DNA from 2 places in the Neomoorella humiferrea genome. Region 2 is predicted to be linked to the other one. Evidence: riboswitches for the same ligand, from Rfam matches in the RefSeq annotation. Region 2 holds a riboswitch; the other holds the start of a gene.

Region 1 (4,252 bases), 270 kb from region 2:
GCCGGCAATGTTACCAAGCTGGCCAACCAGATTATTGTCGCCCTGAACATCGCTGCCATGTCCGAGGCCCTGGTTTTGGCCACCAAAGCCGGAGTCGACCCGGAGCTGGTGTACCAGGCCATCCGCGGCGGTCTGGCCGGGAGCACGGTGTTGGATGCCAAAGCGCCCCTGGTGCTGGCCGGTCAGTTCAAACCCGGTTTCCGCATCAATTTACACATTAAAGACCTGGCCAATGCCCTGTCGGCCGGCCATGAGGCGGGCGTGCCCCTGCCCTTGACGGCTGTTGTTATGGAAATACTCCAGGCCTTAAAGGTTGACGGGCTGGGGGATGCCGACCACGGGGCCATCATTCGTTTCTACGAAAAGCTGGCCCAGGTGGAGGTCAGAAAGAAATAGGGAAAATCAAGTCGCCGTGCGAGGTCCGGGCCGGATTTATGAAGGCCTGGACCTCGCTTTAAAAGAGATAAAAACGATTGGGCGGCAGCTATGGGAATTTATTTACAGTCAGGTACAGGTGCGTGATGTTTATGAAAGAAAGGCTAGTCATCAGGAAAAAGAAAATGTATGAAGAAGTGGTGGAGCGTATTCTTCAGCTTATAAAATCAGGCGAATATAAGGTTGGCGATCGCCTGCCGCCCGTACAAGAGCTGAGTGAAATGTTCGGCGTGGGCACCCCTACATTAAGGGAGGGGCTTTCCGTCCTCTCTTCGAGCGGTATCCTGGAGATCAGGCACGGCAACGGGATTTACATCAAGCGTTTTCCCCTGGAGGCCGAGGACGTTCTCGCCCAGATAAATGAAGTGGAGTACGAACAGCTCCTTTCCTGGGTGGAGTTTCGCCGGGCCCTGGAAGCTGAAGCCGCTGCCCTGGCGGCCGAGAGGCGTGACGAGGCAGATCTTGAGGCCATTGAGGCGGCGGAAAGAAGACTGGAAGAAGAGATAACACGGGGAGAAATCACCATCGAACCCGACTATCAGTTCCACAACACTATAGCCCTGGCTACCAAAAACCCCATCTTTATTCAAACCGCCAGCACCATCGAGCACATTATCAGGCAGTATTTCCATTTGAGTTTACGCTATGGTAAAACTTTTCCGTGGCATCGCGAACTCGTGGTTACGGAACACCGGAAAATCATAGAAAACATCCGCAATAAAAAACCGCGGGAGGCGCGCAATGCCATGCTGGAGCATCTTAACAACGTGGCCGGCCGGGCCAAGCTCCTGGAGAGCATGGCAAAGGGCGAAAAATTAGATAAAAGCTAGATTGCCGGGCATATATTTTAATGTATTTTTAAAGTGACGTTAATACAATTATAACTCCTGCATGTTAATATACAGGTGAGCAAAGCCCTCTGACCTCCTTTTTAAATATAAATTTCCTACCACACCCGGAATTAGCCGGGTTGTTTTTTTATTTTGCAGGAAAAAAGGTATTGATGTCGAATAGCGTAATAAAAAGTAAAATGTTACCGCTAAAGGCAAACCCCACCGAAAGGGGGGGACGCAAAGCCATGGGTCTAAGGCTTTTTAAGCTATGATCGCCAGGCTGCCGGTACCTTGATGCTGATTTTTTATTAAGCATTGAGTTTCAGGGCGGCCTTAAGTTTTCGCGCCGCCCTTAATTTTTTAGTAGCATTGGGGCCCGCTCACAGGAAGGGGATTACCGGATGTCATGCAGGGAAAGGCTTATAAACCTGGAAGTATTGGAAGCCCTTTTGGACGATTACCTGTCTCGTAAAAGTGTGTCAGCGCCGTATAAACGCTTTCTTTTGCGGATGATTGAGGGTCAGGTGGAAATCCTCGTCCATAATCTTTTACAAAAGGTTGATGATACAATAATGCATAACTACAAAAATTGGCGGCAGAAAGCTTGACAGGACCGGTGCTATCTGCTAAGATAACGCTACGGAAAGGGAGTACCTTATTACGGGCGGAAGTAGCTCAGTGGTAGAGCATCGCCTTGCCAAGGCGAGGGTCGCGGGTTCAAATCCCGTCTTCCGCTCCATATTTTTCGCTGAGGGCCTCGGCACGGGTATTAACCTGTCCGAGGTGTTATTCTAAATGCTGCTTTTTAAGGATGCGGCAGGAAAAGGTAATGGCAACGGCGAAATATGCTAAACGTAGTAGGGATCAGGGAGGAGCAGTTAAGTAATGAAGGCAACCGTCGAGAAGCTGGATAAAAATCAGGTACTTCTGGAAGTAGAAGTGGAAGCCCCCAGGGTACAAAAGGCCATAGATCAAGCCTATCGCCGCCTGGTAAAGCGGGTAAACATACCGGGGTTCCGTAAAGGAAAGGCGCCGCGTTTTATCCTCGAGCGTTATATAGGCAAAGAGCCCATCTATGACGAAGCGGTGGAAATTGTCGTGCCGCCGGCTTATGAAGAAGCCCTGGCCGAACACAGCCTGGAACCCATCGACCGGCCGGAAGTAGAAATAGTCAAGGTAGAAGAGGGCGAGCCTTTAATCTTTAAGGCAAAGGTCGAGGTAAAACCTGAAGTCCAGCTGGGACCCTATAAGGGGGTTGAAGTAGAAAAACCCGAGGTTCGGGTCGGCGAAGAAGACGTCGACGCCTACCTTAAAAGCATGCAGGAACGGTATGCCACCCTGAAAAACATCGAAGACGAACCCGCAGCGGTAGGTGACATCGTCGTTATCGATTTTAAAGGTACGGTAGATGGAGAACCCCATCCCGGCCTGGAGGGCAGCAATTTTACCCTCGAATTAGGCTCGGGCACACTGGTCCCCGGCTTTGAAGAACAGCTAGTAGGTGCCAGGGTGAATGAAGAACGTACCATAAACATTACCTTTCCGTCCGACTACCATCAAAAGGATCTGGCAGGCAAGGAAGCCGTCTTTCAGGTTACCGTACGGGGAATTAAGCGAAAAGAGCTGGCGCCCTTAGACGATGAGTTCGCCAAAGACGTGAGCGAGTGCGAAACCTTAGACGAACTGCGCCAGGATATCCGCCGTCGGTTGGAGGAAAGACGGCGCCAGGAAATCGATGCCGCCGTCAGGCAGGCGGTGGTGGCCAAGGTCGTAGATGCGGCAACAGTAGATCTCCCGGAGGTTATGGTCAGACGACGCATCGCTGCTCGCATCCGCGAACTGGAGCGCAACTTACAGATCAGAAAAATAACTCTAGATGAGTTCTTAAAAGAAAACGGGAAGAATATGGAAGATCTAGATAAAGAATTCCGGCCCGGAGCGGAACGGGAAGTAAAGACGGAGCTGGTTTTGGAGGCCATAGCAAAAGCGGAAAATATTGAGGCCACTGAAGAAGAGGTGGTGGCGGAAATCGACAAAATGGCACGCGCCTTCCGGCAGGATCCCGAAGAAGTCCGGAAAAATTTGGGCGACTTGTCTTTCCTGAAATACGATATAATGATCAAAAAGACCATTGATTTTCTGGTGGAAAACAGCGTGGCCGTTCCGCCCCGGGAAGGCGGAGTAGAGGAGAAGGGAGAAACTGCTGCTGCAGGGGAGTAACATTTTCCTATGGAGGTGGGATAAGGAGTGTCTATCCTGGTACCGGTTGTCGTTGAGCAGACGAACAGGGGCGAGCGGGCCTACGATATTTACTCCCGCTTGCTAAAAGACCGTATCATTTTTTTGGGCAGCGCCATAGATGATCATGTGGCCAACCTGGTGATTGCCCAGATGCTTTTCCTGGAAGCGGAGGATCCCGATAAAGATATCCACCTATATATCAACAGCCCCGGTGGCTCCATTTCTGCAGGGATGGCCATCTTTGACACCATGCAGTATATCCGGCCCGATGTATCTACCATTTGCGTCGGCCTGGCGGCCAGCATGGGTGCCTTTCTTTTAGCGGCCGGCGCCAAGGGCAAACGTTTCGCCCTGCCCCACAGCGAGATCATGATTCACCAGCCCATGGGCGGCACCCAGGGCCAGGCCGTAGATATCGAGATCCACGCCAAGCGTATCCTGGCCATCCGGGATACTTTAAACCGTATTTTGAGCGACATTACCGGTAAACCCGTGGAACAGATTGCCAGGGACACCGACCGCGATCATTTTATGACGCCCCTGGAAGCCAAAGAGTACGGTTTAATCGACGAGGTGATCACCAAGCGCGAGTTGCCCCGTAAATAGGGACGGCGAGGTGAACTAAACATGTATAAATATACCGACGATAAGGGCCAGCTGAAGTGTTCCTTCTGCGGGAAACTTCAGGACCAGGTTAAAAAACTGGTCGCCGGCCCCGGCGTCTATATCTGCGACGAGTGTAT
Region 2 (4,252 bases):
GGCGCGACGATAGTATGGGTTTCCGTCTGATCCAGCTCATAGTTGCGGATGGTATCGGAGTTGTTGTAATTGCCCGCGGCCGGGTTTACCGCCTGGTATACGGGGGGCTGGGTGTTGGCCGGCGTCCCCGCCGCCCCCGCTGCACCGCCTCCGGCGGTGCCGGTTTCGGTTTTGACCTGCTCGCTCCGCAGGGCGCCTTCCTTGCCCCAAACCGTCTGCTTGATTTCCTGCTGGTCAAAGTTCAAATCGGCGGTGACCATGGCCACAGCCTTGCCTGGGCCCAGGATCTGGCTCAATACGGCCTGCAGCCGCTGTTCCAGGTCACGCTCGAACTGCCGTTTGAGTTCCATTTGATTCTGCCGGATGCGGCCCGCAGGGGCGTTCTCATCCCCCGCCAGCCCCTCACTCAGAACGTTGCCGTACATATCGATGACGCGGATGTTCTCCAGCTTCAGGCCGGCCACGCTGGCCGCCACCAGCTCCATGATGCCTTTGACCTGTTCCGGTTTTAAGCGGGACAGGGGTTTGAGCTTCAACATTATAGCCGCCGAGGGGGGCTGCTGTTCCTGGAGGAAGACACTGGGCTGAGGGATCACCAGGTGCACCCGGGCGTCTTCTACCTCGTCCAGGGAGACGATGGTACGCCGCAGCTCCTCCTGCAGGGCGCGCTGGTAGTCCAGGTTGCGTTCAAAATCGGTCATTCCCAGTTTGTTTTCGTCGAAAAGCTCAAAGCCCCGGCCGCTGTTTAATACCCCGGCGCTGGCCAGGTCCAACCGTAGTTGATAGATTTGCTCCTTGGGTACCAGGATGGTGGTCCCTTCCCCGGCCAGCTGGTAGGGCACCTTCATTTCCTTCAATTTTTCCACGACGGCCGCCGCGTCGCTCTGCTGCAGATTGGTGAACAGGGGCGCGTACTGGGGTTTTAAGAGCCACTGGATTAAAAAAGCGCCGCCCAGCAGGACGGCCAACGTCACGGCCACCAGGGCCGAGCGCCGCCCGGGAGTTAAGCCCTGCCAGAAATTTTTCAACTTGGTGAGAATCTGTCCGTACTTCATTGCCCGCTCCCGGTAAGCCTGAATCTAATGCTAATCATAATTACTATTGCCGCCAGAGCAATATGCCTCCCCACCTTCGGCTTTCACCCATCATGTCGACGGCGCGCTTTAGAACTGCATGCGGGAAATTTCCTGGTAGGCCTCCACGACCTTATTGCGCACCTGAACGGCCAGTTGCAGGGAGAGATTGGCCTGTTCCAGAGCCAGCATGACCTCGTGCACGTCTTCCACACGGCCGGCCAGGTACTCCTGGGTGAGGACATCGGCCTGCTGCTGCAGGGCGCTTATTTCGTTCAGCTTTTCTTTGAGGAGTGCGCCGAAGCTCTCTGCCGGCGCTGCCGTATTTTGTTGCGCCGTACTGCGCCCTATCTCCTGCAGCGGCGCCGGTGTTAAAAGGGATGTGGGTGCAAGGAGCATAATGTTCTTCCTCCTGAAAGTTACATCCTGTTTTCTGGCAGGCTGAAGGATTCATCGATAGCTAATGCATGTCTCTAACGCCCGATCTCCAGGGCCTTCAGGGTCATGGCTTTGGCCGCATTCAAAACGGTGACGTTGGCTTCATAGGCCCGGGTGGCGGTGATCATGTCCACCATTTCGTTGACGACGTTGATATTGGGCAGGGCCACATAGCCGTCGGGACCGGCGTCCGGGTGGGAGGGATCGTACACCCGGCGCGGCGGGGTGTTGTCCTCCACGATGGCGGCCACCTCCACCCCGGCCCCTTTAAATTGGGCGCCCGCAGGTTTCAGGGCTTCCTGGAGCTTTTCTGCAAAAACAGGCACCTGCCGCCGGTAGGGACCGCCCCGAGGTGTCCTGGTGGTATTGATATTGGCCAGGTTGTTGGCAATAATATCCAGGCGCAGGCGCTCGGCCGTCAAACCGGAAGCGCTGATAGCCAGGGCCGGCAATAATTCCACCCTTACCGCCTCCCTTCGTTAATCACATAGCGCAGCATGGCCAGCCGGCCGTTCAACTGCTGGACGGCAAAGTTAAAGTTTAAGCTGTTCTGGACCAAGTCGACCATTTCCCGGTCGATGTCCACGTTGTTGCCGTCCTGGCGCATGGTGGTGCTGTTGTCCGGGACCACTTCCGGCGTAAGCTCCAGCCCTCCCGCCGGCAGGTGGCCGGGATGGGTGCGGTAGAGCTCCACCCCGGGCTCCACTCCCAGAGCCCGGGCGAGCTTTTCTTCAAAGGAAACGTCAGAACGCTTGAAGCCCGGCGTGTTAACGTTGGCCACGTTGTGGGCGATGACCCGCTGGCGCAAGGTCGCCGCGTCCAGGGCCTTCTCCAGGACGTACAGGGCCGGCGTCATAAACACGGATTTTTCTCCCTCTTTCCCGGAAAAACGATATTTTTCTCCAACGGTTACCACTTTAGCATTTCTATGGGAAAATGGGTATCGGCCTTTAGGCCTAAAATACCCCTGGGACTTTGGTCCTATAAGAAAAGCCCGTCCGGCGGGCAACTCCACAAACCGGGAACGGCGGCCTGGCTGTCATAGCCCGTCCGCCGGAGGTTAAAGGCCCTGCCGGACCGCCACCCCCGCGCGACACGGACCTTAGACCCATGGCTTTGCGCGCATCCCCTTTCGGGGAGCTTGCCCTTGACGCCCGGAGTAAGAAAATTTTACCTTGGCATTTTCGATATTAATTCAACACGTTTTGCCAAATTCCTGCAGGTTGGGTAAAATTCCTCCAAAAAAAATAAACCGCCCCCCCTTGGGGAACGGCTTCCCAATCTTTAAAAATTTCGCTGGCCAACCGTGGTATAATATAGCCATAGCCACCTTTGGAAGCATGTGGGACCTAACAACCATCCTGTCAGGAATGCGCATTACTGAAAATGAGGCCAAAGAATGGCGGCAGTCGAGGTTATTTGATTAAACCTACCTTCAACGGCCGTCTTCTCTCCGGCCGCAGGCTTTCCAACTGCAGGCGCCGCAGAATGACGGTTTCTCCATCCAGTTCCACGGCCAGATGGTCCCCTGCCTCCCAACCCAGGTGTTCCCGGATCTCTTTAGGTATGACCACCTGGCCCCGGCTCGATATCTTGGTTATCTCTATATGTTCGCCCATCGACTCCCCCTGCCCATGATAGGTTCTCTCTATGTCATAATCGCCGGTCCAGGCACCGGGGCGCCGCGGTTCTATACTCACGGCGGTAAGCCCTGGCCATCTGTCGGGCTGTTTGTACCTGTTCCAGCTCTAGTTTAATCTTTACCATGTTTTCCTGCATAATTTTCAGATTAGCTTCCTGCAGTTCCCGGCATTCTTCCCATAGGGTCCGCAGATGCCGGGAGGCGCTAGCCAGTTCCCAACGGGTTTCCGGCGTTAGGAGCTCAATTTTTTCCCATGACGAAACTTCTTTTTCTGCAACTAAAGCGAGATTTTTTTCCAACTGCCGGGTAGTCTGCCGTGCCTCGGACAACAGTACCCTCATGGATAACGACTCTTCCAGAAAGTTATTCAAGGCTTCCCACGCGCCGGTCTGTATGTATTGACGCTGCTGCTGCAAACTACGCCGCCACGCCTGCACCAGTTCTATTTCATGTAAATAAGCGCGCAGGAGCTCCTTCGCGGCCTTTTCTTTTTCTTTGTCCATTTTTAACCCTGCCGATTCATCCCGACCCGGGTTCGATAATCATGGGAATGATATATCCTTGTAGCTTCTTCCCAGGTATCGCGCAGCTGCTGCAGCAGGTCCATTACTTCTTGAACCATAACTGCGCTCTTTTTCACGTTTGCCTGCACCAGATGACGGTACATGAAATCGTATAATTTATAAAGGTTGTCGGCAATCTCGCCCACGTCTCTATTCAAATTGACCATCAACTCGCTCAAAATATCCTGGGCACGGCACAGGCTGCCGTTGGCCCCGGCATAATCCTTTTTCTCCATGGCCGCCAGGCCCTGACGGCAGAAACGCAGGGCGCCGTCGTAGAGCATCAGCACCAGCTTTTCCTGGGATAGAGTCTGGACCTGGTTCTGCCGGTAAGCCTGATAGGGGTCGGTAATGGACATGGCTTACACCTCGATTTGTTCTACAACATTTTCCAGCCATCAACTCGCCTAGTTAAACATTGCTTAATGGGTTTATCTTCACCCTCACCACTTCATCGCCGTTTCCTCTCCGTTTTATGAACGTAAATTTGTTGACCTATACGCTACTTTTTCTGGTAGGCCCCCAATCCGGCAATC

The links. A riboswitch is a leader RNA that binds a small molecule or an ion and turns the genes downstream of it on or off. The one in region 2 is predicted to bind cyclic di-GMP.
Region 1: linked by a shared signal. The riboswitch ahead of MHFGQ_RS02580 (hypothetical protein) and the one ahead of flgB (flagellar basal body rod protein FlgB) in region 2 are both predicted to bind cyclic di-GMP.

What each region holds. Positions count from the first base shown of each region.
Region 1 covers NZ_CP136419.1:512,758-517,009, forward strand. The annotation lists gene garR (2-hydroxy-3-oxopropionate reductase) at 1-396, shown strand, start outside; gene MHFGQ_RS02575 (FadR/GntR family transcriptional regulator) at 528-1,265, shown strand; cyclic di-GMP riboswitch class I at 1,470-1,556, shown strand; gene MHFGQ_RS02580 (hypothetical protein) at 1,670-1,876, shown strand; tRNA gene MHFGQ_RS02585 (tRNA-Gly) at 1,933-2,007, shown strand; gene tig (trigger factor) at 2,154-3,488, shown strand; gene clpP (ATP-dependent Clp endopeptidase proteolytic subunit ClpP) at 3,516-4,115, shown strand; gene clpX (ATP-dependent Clp protease ATP-binding subunit ClpX) at 4,137-4,252, shown strand, end outside.
Region 2 covers NZ_CP136419.1:780,472-784,723, reverse strand. The annotation lists gene fliF (flagellar basal-body MS-ring/collar protein FliF) at 1-1,055, opposite strand, end outside; gene fliE (flagellar hook-basal body complex protein FliE) at 1,164-1,472, opposite strand; gene flgC (flagellar basal body rod protein FlgC) at 1,547-1,972, opposite strand; gene flgB (flagellar basal body rod protein FlgB) at 1,975-2,367, opposite strand; cyclic di-GMP riboswitch class I at 2,535-2,667, opposite strand; gene MHFGQ_RS04050 (AbrB/MazE/SpoVT family DNA-binding domain-containing protein) at 2,927-3,130, opposite strand; gene MHFGQ_RS04045 (flagellar export chaperone FlgN) at 3,165-3,656, opposite strand; gene fliS (flagellar export chaperone FliS) at 3,659-4,075, opposite strand; gene fliD (flagellar filament capping protein FliD) at 4,219-4,252, opposite strand, start outside.